Regions from separate parts of the Aminipila butyrica genome, predicted to be linked through region 2. Evidence: riboswitches for the same ligand, from Rfam matches in the RefSeq annotation. Region 2 holds a riboswitch; each other region holds the start of a gene.

Region 1 (4,303 bases), 1.2 Mb from region 2:
GCCAGAGCCACCTTCTGTGCAGCAGTCATCGTTCCCTTTTCTTGGCCGTCTGCACTGCTCTTGCCACTACCGTCTTTTGCCTCAGAATCTTTAGGGTTTTCGACCACAGCTCCCCCAGTGGCTGTCAGGAAATCTTCCTGAGAAGAGACCGCTGCCACCGCTGAGTCGGTCACCGAATTTGTTGCTGACAGGGGGGTACTATCCTTTACTGCATAGCCGCCCCCTGCCACATAGGTGATCACCAATGCCCCGCAGATAACACCTGCGGCGATCAGCTTACCCTTTGTGAGTTTCATGACTGACCTCCTTTACATCAACTTTGCAGCGGTGAGCATCTGAAACAACATCTCAGCAACCTCACAGCGCTTAATCGCGTTCTTTGGCAGAATATCCATCTTCTCCTGAGAGAGAATGCCCGCATCATAACAGAAAGCCATGCTGGATTTAGCCCATTCTGCTACGGTAACGTAGTCTGTAAACTGCGCCAGCGTATCTTGCACAGTCGCTGCATCCATGTTCTTACTTATGCCTGCCAGCTTGGCTGCCCGCTCTACCATGACAGCCGCTTCCTGCTTGGTAATAGTTCCGCTTGGTGAGAATGTGTCCTCAGAGGTACCCTTGACGATGCCATACTGGTAAGCAGTTCCCACATAAGGAGCATACCATGAGGTGGAATCTACGTCAGAGAAATTATTGCCGCTCTTTGGCTCTAAACCCAGTGCTTTAACAACAATAGTAGAAAATTCAGCTCTGGTCATGGTGTCGTTAGGCATGAACTTATCATCTGTTTTGCCATTGATAATAGCTCTGGCACTGAGTGCTTCCATCGCCGACTGGTTCTTGTGGCCAGCTATATCCGAAAAGGTCTTGCCTGGCAGTGTTACGTTTTGCTTCTTCACGTCAGCCTGTTTATTCGCCAGGCCCTGTCCGGTGGTTTCTGCATTAGTCTCTCCGGTGGTAGAAGCCGGGGATGAAGCATCGCTCATGCGATAAAGGCTATTCTTCCCTTGCTGAGCTCGGCCTACAGCAACTAGACCGTAAAATCCCTGTTCTGCTGCCATTTGGTTGCTGCCGCTGCCATCTGCTGTGTGCAGAAAACCCTTGCCCTTCTGATAGAACGTTAATAGATTATCTACAGCCGTGTGTCCATTTTTCACAAATCGGCTGTCATCTTGGGCAATTCCTAATTCGCACAAAGCGACAACAACCTGTACACAGCTTTCGGAGTTCGCCGTGCCCCAGCTGGAAAACCCGCCATCACTTCGCTGCATGGCAGACAGGCATTTCAGGGCCTCTTGGGTTACCTCCTTGACCTTAGGCTGATCCTGATACTTGGCTAAAGCCTGGAGCGCCATGCCCGTAATGTCTGGATCAGATCCTTCACTTTCGGCTGTAGCACCATCTGCGCCGCCGAAGAGTGAAAAGCCGCCGTCAGACAGCTGACGGGATAAAATCTCATCAATATACATCTGTCTGGTGGCCTGAGTAGCCGCCGCCTTGTTTTCCGGCATTGGATAATTTCCACTGTCCAAAGCGATTAAGGCCCAAATAGGGCCATTGATGCCTTGCCAAATAGTCTTGTCGAAATCCCCCAGGGGAGTCAACAGATTGTAACCTCCTACGTTAGTGGGATCTGCCCCAATGGCAGAAAGAGCCACGGTCACTCGGGAATATTCGGTATACTTCTTGTCGTGGAGTACGCCCTTACAGGCTTTCACGTAGTCCACCACCCTGTTGTAATAGTCCTTGTAATATGTATCCGGCACATCATAGCCGCTTCTGGCCAATCCCAGCACAGCCCACTCTCCACCGATAGAACTCACCTGAGGCTCTTTCACTGTCTTATACATGTAGGCTGCCGTGTCATTCATTGCCGCCTGTACCGTCTGGGCATCTGCCGCAAAAACCGGTAGGCTGCCAAAAATCATGGCCACCGCCAAGATTAGGGTAATCAGCAGACTTGTTCTTCTCATCTGTTGCTCTCTTTTCATTCTTTTTTCTCCTTCCTTTTCTCATGCACACAAAAAAAGCTGTGACAATTTAACCTTGTCACAGCCGTATTTCTGTACTGATCATAACTCCTTTGTTCCCATAATCCGTGGGACAAAAAAACAAACATTTGCGAAGATATTCTGACTTACACTTCCAGGACCTTTCAATCCATCACTCCTGTTTGCCTTCCCGATTTTCATCAGTGGCTGACTTGGTCCAAACACGAGTTCCATGTTTACAGCGGCGGTACCGTTTGAGACTTGCACTCAATTCCCTATTACATCCTTCTGCTTTAGCCAGCAGAAAGAAAACACAAAAGCATTCCTATTCAATTGGATGAGATTAAAAAAACCTCATTTCTTATCAAATATTGTATCATCAAAGCTGCTTTTTGTAAATAGGGCCGCTCCTGCAAAATTTTGCGTCCGAGCCTGTAATTTCTTGCTCTAGGCCGATGAATCTAAAGACCTTGATACTGAGCACTATGCTTCTGCTGAAACTTCCGGGTCCGCCGATTAGCTTTCTCAATCTCTTTTTCCTGCACCTTGTCCACTGGTTCCATGCCAATCTGATAGAGAATATTTCTATAGTTGGCACAGCGAGCCATCAGGTTTTTCCATACCTCCTTTGGGATTTCCGATTTAATAGGGGGTCTGCGAAGGCTGACTGCCTGCCTGCGAAGCAGGTTCAACTGACGGACAGTCTCTTTATCTGGGTTGACCAGCTTAAACAAGCTGTCCTCCAGCATTTCACTATGTTTAATCTGTCGGCTCCTTCGTCCATCCAGAAAGGTGGACTGAAAAGGGCACAGCTTTTGGATGGGTTCCATATGTATCTGATAAAGGATATTTCTCCAGGTACCACAGCGCTTTTTCAACCTGCTGCGGACCTCTGGAGAAATTTCCATGCGCATAGGCGGTCTGCCTAATCGATTGGCGGTGTCATAAATAGACTCCAGCAGCTCCCACTCCTCTGGTAATAAATCACAAACCTTATAAACCGGTTCCTGGCTTTTCCAGTTATTATCAATGCCCGCCGCTTCCAGAAGCTGAGCCCAGGTGTCGTATTTAAATCGAAACAATTCTGCGGCCTCCGACATTTCATGCATGTGAGGAGGTCTGCCCAAATCGTTGGCCAGTTGCCGAAGGTGCTCCAGCATTTCCTCTTCTTGCTGGCGTTTCATGGTCACCTTCTCATAGGAGTCCCCATCTTTGCCCGCCTTTTTGGAAAGGCCTGCGGCAATCAAGGCTTTGGGCCAGTTGCCAAAACGCTTTTTTATGTAGATTCGATAAATCCAATACAGTTCTTTTTGTGCCGGGACATGGCCCAACTCCTTGGTTTTTTGGATTAAGACTTGGCATAGCGCTTCGTCAGAAAAACTGGAATAAACAATTCGGCCCCTTCCTGCGCTGATCTGCGAATATTCAAAAATTCGCTCAGCCTTTGGCCCTTCCTTATCGTGCTCCAGCTTTCCCGAAGCGATAGCCTGGGAAACAATCTTCTGAAACTCCTCTATGTATTGTGCTGCTATGCTCTCCTTCTGCATGTCTGTGTTCCCTTCTTTCTTTTGTGTCTTATTCCCCTTATTTTTTCAGCAAGCCGCAAACCAGCACAAAATAAGAGGGCAGCTTGTCCGGCTCCAGCCATTCCAAGTCCACGCCCAGCAGCTTGCTGCACGTGCGTCCCACATCGCCCCCCAGAGCCTCAATGCTGTACCGCAGCTTATGATAATAGCGGCAGCTTTCTTTGGCACTGCCTTCGGGACAGACACTGCGAGTGCAGCTGTGGGTCTCCATCAGGCGATCTCCGCAGAGAGAACAGCTTCCCGCCGACAGGCTGACACTGTCAACAAGCTTTTCTTCCATCTCATAGAGTTCTTCCGACAGGATCTTTTTCTCTGCCGCAAGGATATCATACATCTCCTCTTTAGCCGCCTCCTTGGACAACTGCTGCTGATCCTGCTGGTCAAAAACGATCTTTCTTCCCAAGAGTACTATCCGCTGAAACTGATTCCAATACCCCATCGGGTCAAAATCGAAGGGCGGGCAGGTCCACTTTTGGCCATAGCTGCTGCATTGCTTACAGTATTCCAAGAATTCCTCCACGTTGACGTACTCTTTCACATATTTTGAGACTTCCATCTCGGTGCTGATGTGCTCCGTCTTATAGTTCATGTTTTTATCCTTTCCACCCCAAAGCCTCCGTTTGAATCTTCAGGACTCTTTCCTTGTCAGCTCTGCCGGAAGACGCCAGCTCATGAACCAGATATTCTGGAGCAATTCGCTCTATGAGACTCTGGATGCCCGGATGT
Region 2 (4,303 bases):
ATGCCGTCCATAGCGATGGCAGTGGCTTTAAGCCCTGCTTCCAATTCAGTATCCTTCAATTCTCTGGATGCCATGCCGATGTCACAAATTCCATCAATAGCGGAAGTCATACCCGTGGTGGAATCACTCTGCTGGATTTCAATAGACGCATTTGTATTAACTGCCAAGTAAGCTTCTTTCAGCTTTTCCATAACTGGCGTAACAGAGGAGGAACCTGCTACAACAATCTTGCCTTCTGGCATAGTGCCGGCATAGGCCGCGGAATCGCTGACGGAGATATATCCATTGCCTTCGATGACCTTCTGACCTTCTGCACTCATGATGTAGTCAATGAAGTCCTGAGCCACTTCGCTAACCCCATCCTTGGTAGCGATGTTGAAAGGTCTGGCGATTTTGTAGGTGCCATTTTTGATTACTTCCTTGCTCGGAGCAACCCCATCAATCTTTACTGCCTTAACTGTATCATTCAGAGAGCCTAAGGAAATGTATCCGATGGCGTATGGATCGCCGGATACGCTGGTCATCATGACAGAGGTATTATTGGTAATATTGGCTTCTTCCGTGGTATTGTCCACTTTTTCACCGGCATCATTTTTTTCTTCAATGCCAAAGAGTTCGATAAACGCCCCTCTGGTGCCGGATCCATCTTCTCTGGATATAACGGAAATATCGTGGTCAAAATCCGCCTCACCATTTTCTGCTTCTTTGCTGCCACATCCTGCAAAACTTCCTGCAATCAATACAGCCACCGCAGTACATGCCATTAATTTCTTCAATCCTTTTTTCATCACACGTTCTCCTTTGCCAACCTTTTTTAATCACATTCATTTGTGAATACTCTTATTTTGTCTACATTCACATAGTATATGCGTCGTGTTAAATCAACAAGCAGGCTGTGGTAAAAGGTCTGTAAAGTCATGTTAAATATATGTAAAATCTCAGGCAATTTGGCGGCTATGGCTCTAGTTTTCACCATTTCCAACAATTTAAACTGCTTGCTTTCTATTTATGTTATTACTATAATGTAAATAGAAATTTGAATGAATTAGTAAACAACTCTTTTTGGCTGTTATCCTAATAATATCTATTATTTCGATTGTCCATAAACAAAAATTGTTTATACAGCGGATAAGAAAACGGCTTATAAAAGTTAGGAGGGCGAGCATCCCATGAATCAAGAAATCCAACAGCTGTCCCAAATTATTCAGGATAGCCAGAATATAGTATTCTTTGGTGGAGCAGGTGTTTCCACTGAAAGCAACATCCCTGATTTTCGCTCAGAGAGCGGACTGTATCAGGCGGTAAGCCAGTACGGTCATCCACCTGAAACCATGCTTTCCCGCAGTTTTTTCGACGGGCATCTGGATACCTTCTACGATTATTATAAAAATAACCTGATTTACACAGAAGCAAAGCCCAATGACGCCCACCTAGCCTTGGCTAGACTGGAAGCCGCAGGCAAGTTGAAAGCAGTGGTTACTCAAAACATCGACGGCCTCCATCAGTTGGCTGGCAGCAAGACGGTCTTTGAACTCCACGGCTCTGTCCTGCGAAATAACTGCATGGCATGTGGTGCCCCTTATGACCTGGCGTACATCATGGATCCAGCCCACTGCAAAGACAATCCGGAGGAGAAAAGGCAAATTCCTTTGTGCGAAAAGTGCGGCGGTATTGTCAAGCCGGACGTCGTTCTTTATGAAGAATGTTTGAATGACCAGGTAATGGAAGGTGCCATATCGGCCATCGCCCAAGCTGACACGTTAATTGTAGGCGGCACCTCTCTAGTAGTATATCCTGCTGCGGGGCTGATTAACTATTTTCACGGAAACCACCTGGTTCTCATCAACAAGTCTGAGACCTCTTACGACCGCAAGGCTGATTTAGTTATCTATGATGCCATCGGCAAAGTTCTCCGGGAAGCTACAAAAAAATATTCTTTTATTTAATATCTGACATTCTTTAGCATTCATCTATTTATCACCCTTGACAGGAAAAAGGATAAGTAGTAATATGAACATGCAACTAAATACATATTTTATGTTCCGTCAAAAAATGTTGACGGCTAAGAGGGAAGCAGGTAAGAGTCCTGCGCGGTCCCGCCGCTGTAAGCGAGGAGCCACCACCCTGTTCCACAAAGGAAGATCACTGAAGCGTCCGCTTTGGGAAGATCGGGTGACGGTGTTGATACGCAAGCCAGAAGACCTGCATAAAGTTCCATGTAATCCGAAGGGTAATCGGTTTATATTTTTATTGTGTCTTACAGAAAAACGGGCTGTAGCTTTTTGCTACAGCTTTTTTTATTGCAAATTCGCCTGTGAGATGCAGCCGGGGCGTAGCCCCATTCACGTTTTAACAAGATGACGTCTGAGGTAAACAAATGGAAGCACACATGACACTAAAAAACGAGACGAACAAACCTCACCAGCACGGACACCGCCACCAGAAGCACCGCAAGATTGGGCACAAGCACGGAGAAGGTTCCTCCATCGACTTTTATGCGTATCTCTCCGAGATACGTCATTGGAACCCCGGGTTTAAAGTGTCACTCTCCGCATTGACATTGATTTTGACCATCGGTTTAAACAACCCTTGGGTATCCTTGTCTGTCATTGCCGCTATGGCCTATGTGACCGTAGTGAAGGGACGACTTCCTCTTCACGCTTACCTGTCGATTCTAACCATTCCCATCGCATTTATCCTGCTGGGAACAATTATGATTGGCATTGATTTTGCGCTGAAGCCGGTGAGCCAGTTCAACCTTCATCTAGGTTTTTTCTACATAGTGACATCCTGGGAACGAATCCAGACTATGTGTTTTTTAATCCTCAAGGTCTTTGCCGCGGTCAGCGCCATGGAGATGATGGCTTTATCCACCCCATCCTCCGAGATTATCTGCGTACTCCAAAAAGTCCGCGTGCCAAAGCTGTTTACCGAGTTGATGATGATGACTTATCGGTATATCTTCATCCTGATTGACGTCAATATCCATATCAGAAATTCTGCGGACTCTCGCTTGGGTTTCTGCGATTTGAAAACTTCCTGGAATACATTTGGAAAAGTTGCAAGCAATATGCTGATCGTTTCACTGAAAAAGTCCAGCGCCTATTACGACGCCATGGAAGCCAGATGCTACGACGGAGAGTTTATCATCCTGGAAGAACCGCGGCCAATCCGCACCAGCCAGGTAATCCCAGCTATAATTTTTATCTTTTTTCTCTTCGGGCTATGGGTCATGTCAAGATAGGAGGCCGCTTATGAAGGAGCCGATTTTACAAATTCAGGATTTACATTATTGTTACGGAAACGGGAAGACGGCTTTAAACGGCATCAGCCTGGATATCTATCCAGGTGAAAAAATTGCCGTGGTAGGTTCCAACGGAGCTGGAAAGTCTACTTTTTTCCTCAACACCAACGGAGTTCTTACACCAGACGATGGTCAGATTTTTTACCGTGGACTGCCCATTACAAAGAAAAATTTAAAGGAACTGCGGAAAAACATTGGCATTGTCTTTCAGGACGCGGACAACCAAATCATCGCTTCTACGGTCCTGGCCGAAGTAGCTTTTGGGCCGATGAACCTCAAGCTAAGCAGGGAAGAGGTCTTGGAACGGGTGGAAGAAGCCTTGGCTTATATGAATATTCTTGAATTTAAAGAACGGCCGCCCCATTACCTGAGTGGCGGCGAAAAAAAACGCGTCAGCATTGCCGACATCATCGCTATGAGATCGGAAATTATCATCTTTGATGAACCTACGGCAGGGCTGGATCCCCTTAACGCAGCAATGCTGGAGGAGGTATTGGAAAAGCTTTCCTCCGAGGGAAAGACCATGTTAATCTCCACCCACGACGTAGACTTTGTCTACCGCTGGGCTGAGCGCATGATCGTTTTCAACCAAGGGCAAATCATCGCCGATGGATCACCCCTGAAAATTTTTCAGGACATGGCCATCCTGGAGCAAGCCAATTTAAAACAGCCTATGCTGTTAAAGATTTACGACTTGCTGGTGGAACAGTCTCTGGTAGGCGACGAGCAGCGCTACCCTGCCACGTTTCAGGAATTGCAGAAAGTCATTCAAAGATAAAAGAGAAAAGGAGAGACCTATGAAAAAAATGACTATGAAAGAAAAGAAACTAATTTTAGGCACTGCTGTTGCTGCTTTATTTCTCGGCATAGCACCGTCAGCCAGCGCCATGCACATTATGGAGGGCTATCTGCCTCCTACCTTTTGCATCGTATGGGGTGTAATCTGCCTGCCGTTTTTAGTGGCAGGTTTCCTATCCATCAAACGGACCTTAGCAGACA
Region 3 (4,303 bases), 250 kb from region 2:
TGCTGCTCCGAGAGAGACGTGCCGTCACCCTTTACCTTAAGATTGATAGTCTTTGTGGCAATAATAATAATGTCTCCGCCCTTCGGACTCTGAGCAGAAACCGTAAGGACAACCGATTGATCTTCTGCCTGGCGTTTTACTGTAGCCGCCAGTGGATTATCGCTACCTAATTCTCCTTTAGCAATTTGAATCACACTAGTATCGCTGCTGCTCCAAGTAAGGTTAGCCAGCAACGTATTTTGGTTATCCCTCTTGCGTACCGGTAAACTTAACGAAGACGTAACCTCCTGAGAATCGGTGTTGCTTTCTTTGATGCTGTCCCAGGTAATCGTATCCAGCACCGCCTCCGTAAGCCAGTTTTTGACCTTTCCTTCATCCCAGTCCAGTCGAGCCCTTTTAGTAACCTCTTGACTGGCATTTCCTTTAGAGAAATTCAACTTAATGTCGTCAACAAACACATATGGTGTATTATAACCAAGCAAAGATGGCTGCTGATAAAAATAGGTAATATCTCCGTTGGCTGCAATACTACCAACATCGGCTTTTCCAGGTGTTCCCGGACTTGTAAGGGTCACAGTAATACCAGTAATCCCTTTCTTTTCTAAAAGGCGATTAACATAGGAAATTAGATTTGTATCAACTCCATTTTCAGGAACCAAAAGACTCATTGGAAGACTTTGTATTGCTGCCGCTACAGCTTCTGCATCAGCATTTCCGCTTTTAGCCGCTACTGTAAAGGCAAAAGCTTTTGTGTCCTCCACGCCGTTTTTAGATATAGTCGCCGTCAGGGTAACCTTTGTCTCCTTATTAGGTGGATTGAGCACACCACTATCAGAAAGAACAGCCGCCGTGTCAGAACTCCAAGAAATGAAAGTACCGTTTATACCTGTTAATGGAAGCGTAAGATTCTCTGTTACTGGCTCTGATGTATTTAGAGTTAGTGCTGCAACAGCTCCGGCTACGGCTTCTTCATCAGTCATCTCCGGAGGCACCTCAGATTGCTGCCACTGATGTACCGGATATTCCCCATCTACACCTACAAACTTAGCATCCTCAGGCGGATTGCTGCCATTAATTAAATCGACAAAATCACTAGATTGTATTTCGGCAGCACTTTTGGAAGCATTTGTTACAGGAACCGCATCGGCTTCAATATTTCCAATCCCTTTCTCCGCCGAGCTATCTAACCAGTAGCAGTCACTAACCGTGTCCTTCCCTGACGTAAAAAATCCAACTAAAGAGCCTACGTTGCCAGTTCCTATAATACGTCCCGTATTATAGCTGTTCTTTAAGGTAATACCATTATAGGTATACCCTAAAAGGCCTCCCGCAAATTTTGCTGCCGTGCTGATATCTCCGCTATTATAGCAGTAGCTCACCTCTGCATATTGGGCATACCCAATAATGCCGCCGGTCTGCTGTTTCCCTGACACCGAGCCTGCATTAAAAGACCCTGATATCTTAGCACTGGCTTTCGTACCACCTACCAGTCCGCCTACCGTGCCCCCGTCTGTAGCAATAATATCAGTATAATTGGCACAATTCACAATCTGACTGCCTGCACCGGCGCAGCCCACCAAGCCGCCCGTATAAGTTGCTCCGCTGGCTTGGGTGTAAATACTTCCTTCTACAGACAGATTTTTCACGGTGCCATTAGTTCCTAGGTTCCCAATAACCCCGAGATATTTACCATCATCTTTATAAGACTCCGGCCTAGTGTCGATACAAAGTCCACTTACAGTATGCCCCTGTCCGTCAAAGGTTCCTGTGTAAGCGTTGCTGCTGCTACCGATTGGCTTCCATTGGTTACTATCGTTTCCGTCTAGCTCAATATCGTCTTCAAGAACAGCACATGCTCCTGGCTTTGTACCAACCGTTTCTGCAAACCAAACCAGCTCCTCAGCGGTTCGGATAAGGTAAGGGCTCCCAGGTGATCCATCCCCTTCTGCTGGAGCACTGGCTGTACTGACAAGGATTTCACTGTCGTCATCTGCATAGGCATGTAACGTGCCGTATCCCGGCATAGAAAATCCTGTAAAAATCATGGCCAGAGTCAACAACAGAGCTAGAAATTTACTTGCTTTATTCGTTTCAAAAAACATTGCTTTTTCTTCTCCTTCTCTTATTTTTATCTATGTCATCGCTAATTGCGTTATTCTGATAAGAAGATAAAACCTTTATTCTTTTCCACGGTAAATCAAGGGCCTAGGCCATGCTGCTGACTGATTTTTCTGCATACAAAAAGACTGTAGTACCAACATACTACAGTCCGTTTTTCCTGCATATAAAAACAATGATGTATCGCACATGGATATATATCCCATAAGTATAACCGATTTCCCGCGGAATACTGCGCTTTCGCTTCATGCAGGTCTTCTGGCTCACGAATCCGTGCTTTTTCTAACCTTCCCAAGATTTTCTCAGTGGCATGACAGAAAAGCTTCTCGTTTACAGCGGCGGGACCGCGCAGGTCTTTCACCTGCTTCCCTCTTAGCCATTCCAATTCAACATTTAAGTGAATCAAAACGGAACATGAAACAATTATTAAATTATTGTCAAGTTCTTCACACATTGAAATACTATCACTAAGCGGACTTTGTGTCAATAGCACCGTTGTCGATTTATGTAGAATCTGCTTGTAAAACACCTCTTCAACTGCTACGAGTTGAAGAGGTATTTATAACCGAATCACTTAATCCCACAAAATAAGTATGCTCCGTGCTCCACGCAGTAATCCCGGTTTGCAGGTCATGCTCCGTGCCTTGTAAACGTCGTACGTTTAATCCATCAGACTGTCTAGCCGCTGGAACATAGCTGCAACTTCAGCCCTCGTGGCAGTTCCCTTCGGATCCAATTGACCGCTTGACTTGCCATTCATCAAACCGGTTCCAATCGCCCAGGTGACGGCCTCCTTTGCATAAGCGGAAATTTGTCCTTGATCATGGAAGGATGCCAGATTACCTTTTCCAGTTGTATCCAGCTTCTTATACCCTGCATATCGGTATAAAATAGAAGCAAGCTGCTCTCTGGTGATAGCCTTGCTTGGCTGGAATTGACCATTTTCATATCCGGTTACCAGACCATTGCCATTGGCCCAAGCGACTGGCTCACTGTACCACACGCCTCCTGCTACATCAGGAAAAGCTGCAGTACCTCCCGCTGGCTGTCCTTCCAGCCGGTAAAGCATGGTCACAATCATAGCTCGGTCGGTCTGCATATTCGGCCCGAAGGTCTGACTATCCATTCCCTTCATGATACCTTTTTGCAGCACATAGTCTACGGAAGCATGGAACCAGCTGGAAGCAGAAACGTCTTTAAACGTCCAGTTAGCCTTGTTCTCTGTGGATGTGTCTCCACTCTGCTTAAAAGTAGCTTTAATACTGTGTACAGCTGTCACACTATTAAATTTATAGGTACTTACCGCACCAACACTCTTCCCATCCACTGTTACATCCGCTATGACATATCCCTTGTCTGCTTTGATGGAAAAGTTCTGATTACTTCCCTTTGCTACACTGGCAGAGGCTGGACTAATAGTGCCGCCCTTTCCCGCAGATACCGTGATTTTGTAAGTTTGATTTGTACTAGTATTTTTACTGCCGCTTTTTCCACTGCTTTCGGCGTATCCGGTTATTTCAGTCAATGCTCCCGGCAAACTGTCATAGATGGCATTAGATAACAATCTGAACTGGTGGGTATTATGGGCCTTATTCGTAATGTGGCTGGCAAATGCAGTGATTTTCGCATTTCCTGCCTGATCCTGCATGATGTAGGTTTTACCCTTAACCTCTTGGTGGTTCGGCCACCAGCCTGCCACATAGAAGTCTGCCTGTTCACTGATAGTCCCCAGTACCTTGGCCGTAGCCGGTGCACTTTCAATCCAGGAACCTGTATTATTGTATAGAATGTCCTTCTCATTGTATCGACCGGTGATTACGCTGTCCGTATTCAGGTCTGCTCGCAGGACTCCTTCGTAATAGTCGTCAAAGCCACCCATCTTAAACCCTGGCAAGAGGCCGCTGTTTTGCAGCGCAGACATGCCATATGCGCCTACGGCCACATAGGAGGTCCCGCCCTGGATGGCCTGCTTCATATCTGAAGTCATGCTGTAGCTGCTGTCATCAGCAATAACGTCAGCTCCCCCATAAGTATCCTCCGGCAGAAGTTGGAATCCAAGGCCCTGAAGCACATAGCGCATTTCGTCACCTACAGCCGCTATATTCGACTGCCTCAGAGATTTTACAGATGCCTTTCCCTTAAATGGAGACAATTCCAAGAAGTATTTATCCTTGATAGCCTCCAC

What was found. A riboswitch is a leader RNA that binds a small molecule or an ion and turns the genes downstream of it on or off. The one in region 2 is predicted to bind cobalamin.
Region 1: linked by a shared signal. The riboswitch ahead of Ami103574_RS10070 (S-layer homology domain-containing protein) and the one ahead of cbiQ (cobalt ECF transporter T component CbiQ) in region 2 are both predicted to bind cobalamin.
Region 3: linked by a shared signal. The riboswitch ahead of Ami103574_RS14450 (immunoglobulin-like domain-containing protein) and the one ahead of cbiQ (cobalt ECF transporter T component CbiQ) in region 2 are both predicted to bind cobalamin.

What each region holds. Positions count from the first base shown of each region.
Region 1 is NZ_CP048649.1:2,123,641-2,127,943, forward strand. It holds gene Ami103574_RS10065 (DUF4430 domain-containing protein) at 1-296, opposite strand, end outside; gene Ami103574_RS10070 (S-layer homology domain-containing protein) at 309-1,991, opposite strand; cobalamin riboswitch at 2,106-2,323, opposite strand; gene Ami103574_RS10075 (homing endonuclease associated repeat-containing protein) at 2,453-3,538, opposite strand; gene Ami103574_RS10080 (DUF2284 domain-containing protein) at 3,576-4,166, opposite strand; gene Ami103574_RS10085 (sugar phosphate isomerase/epimerase family protein) at 4,171-4,303, opposite strand, start outside.
Region 2 is NZ_CP048649.1:3,316,671-3,320,973, forward strand. It holds gene Ami103574_RS15515 (substrate-binding domain-containing protein) at 1-788, opposite strand, end outside; gene Ami103574_RS15520 (NAD-dependent protein deacylase) at 1,170-1,946, shown strand; cobalamin riboswitch at 2,021-2,224, shown strand; gene cbiQ (cobalt ECF transporter T component CbiQ) at 2,390-3,244, shown strand; gene Ami103574_RS15530 (energy-coupling factor ABC transporter ATP-binding protein) at 3,255-4,082, shown strand; gene Ami103574_RS15535 (energy-coupling factor ABC transporter permease) at 4,102-4,303, shown strand, end outside.
Region 3 is NZ_CP048649.1:3,066,938-3,071,240, forward strand. It holds gene Ami103574_RS14450 (immunoglobulin-like domain-containing protein) at 1-2,102, opposite strand, end outside; cobalamin riboswitch at 2,350-2,551, opposite strand; gene Ami103574_RS14455 (M28 family peptidase) at 2,780-4,303, opposite strand, start outside.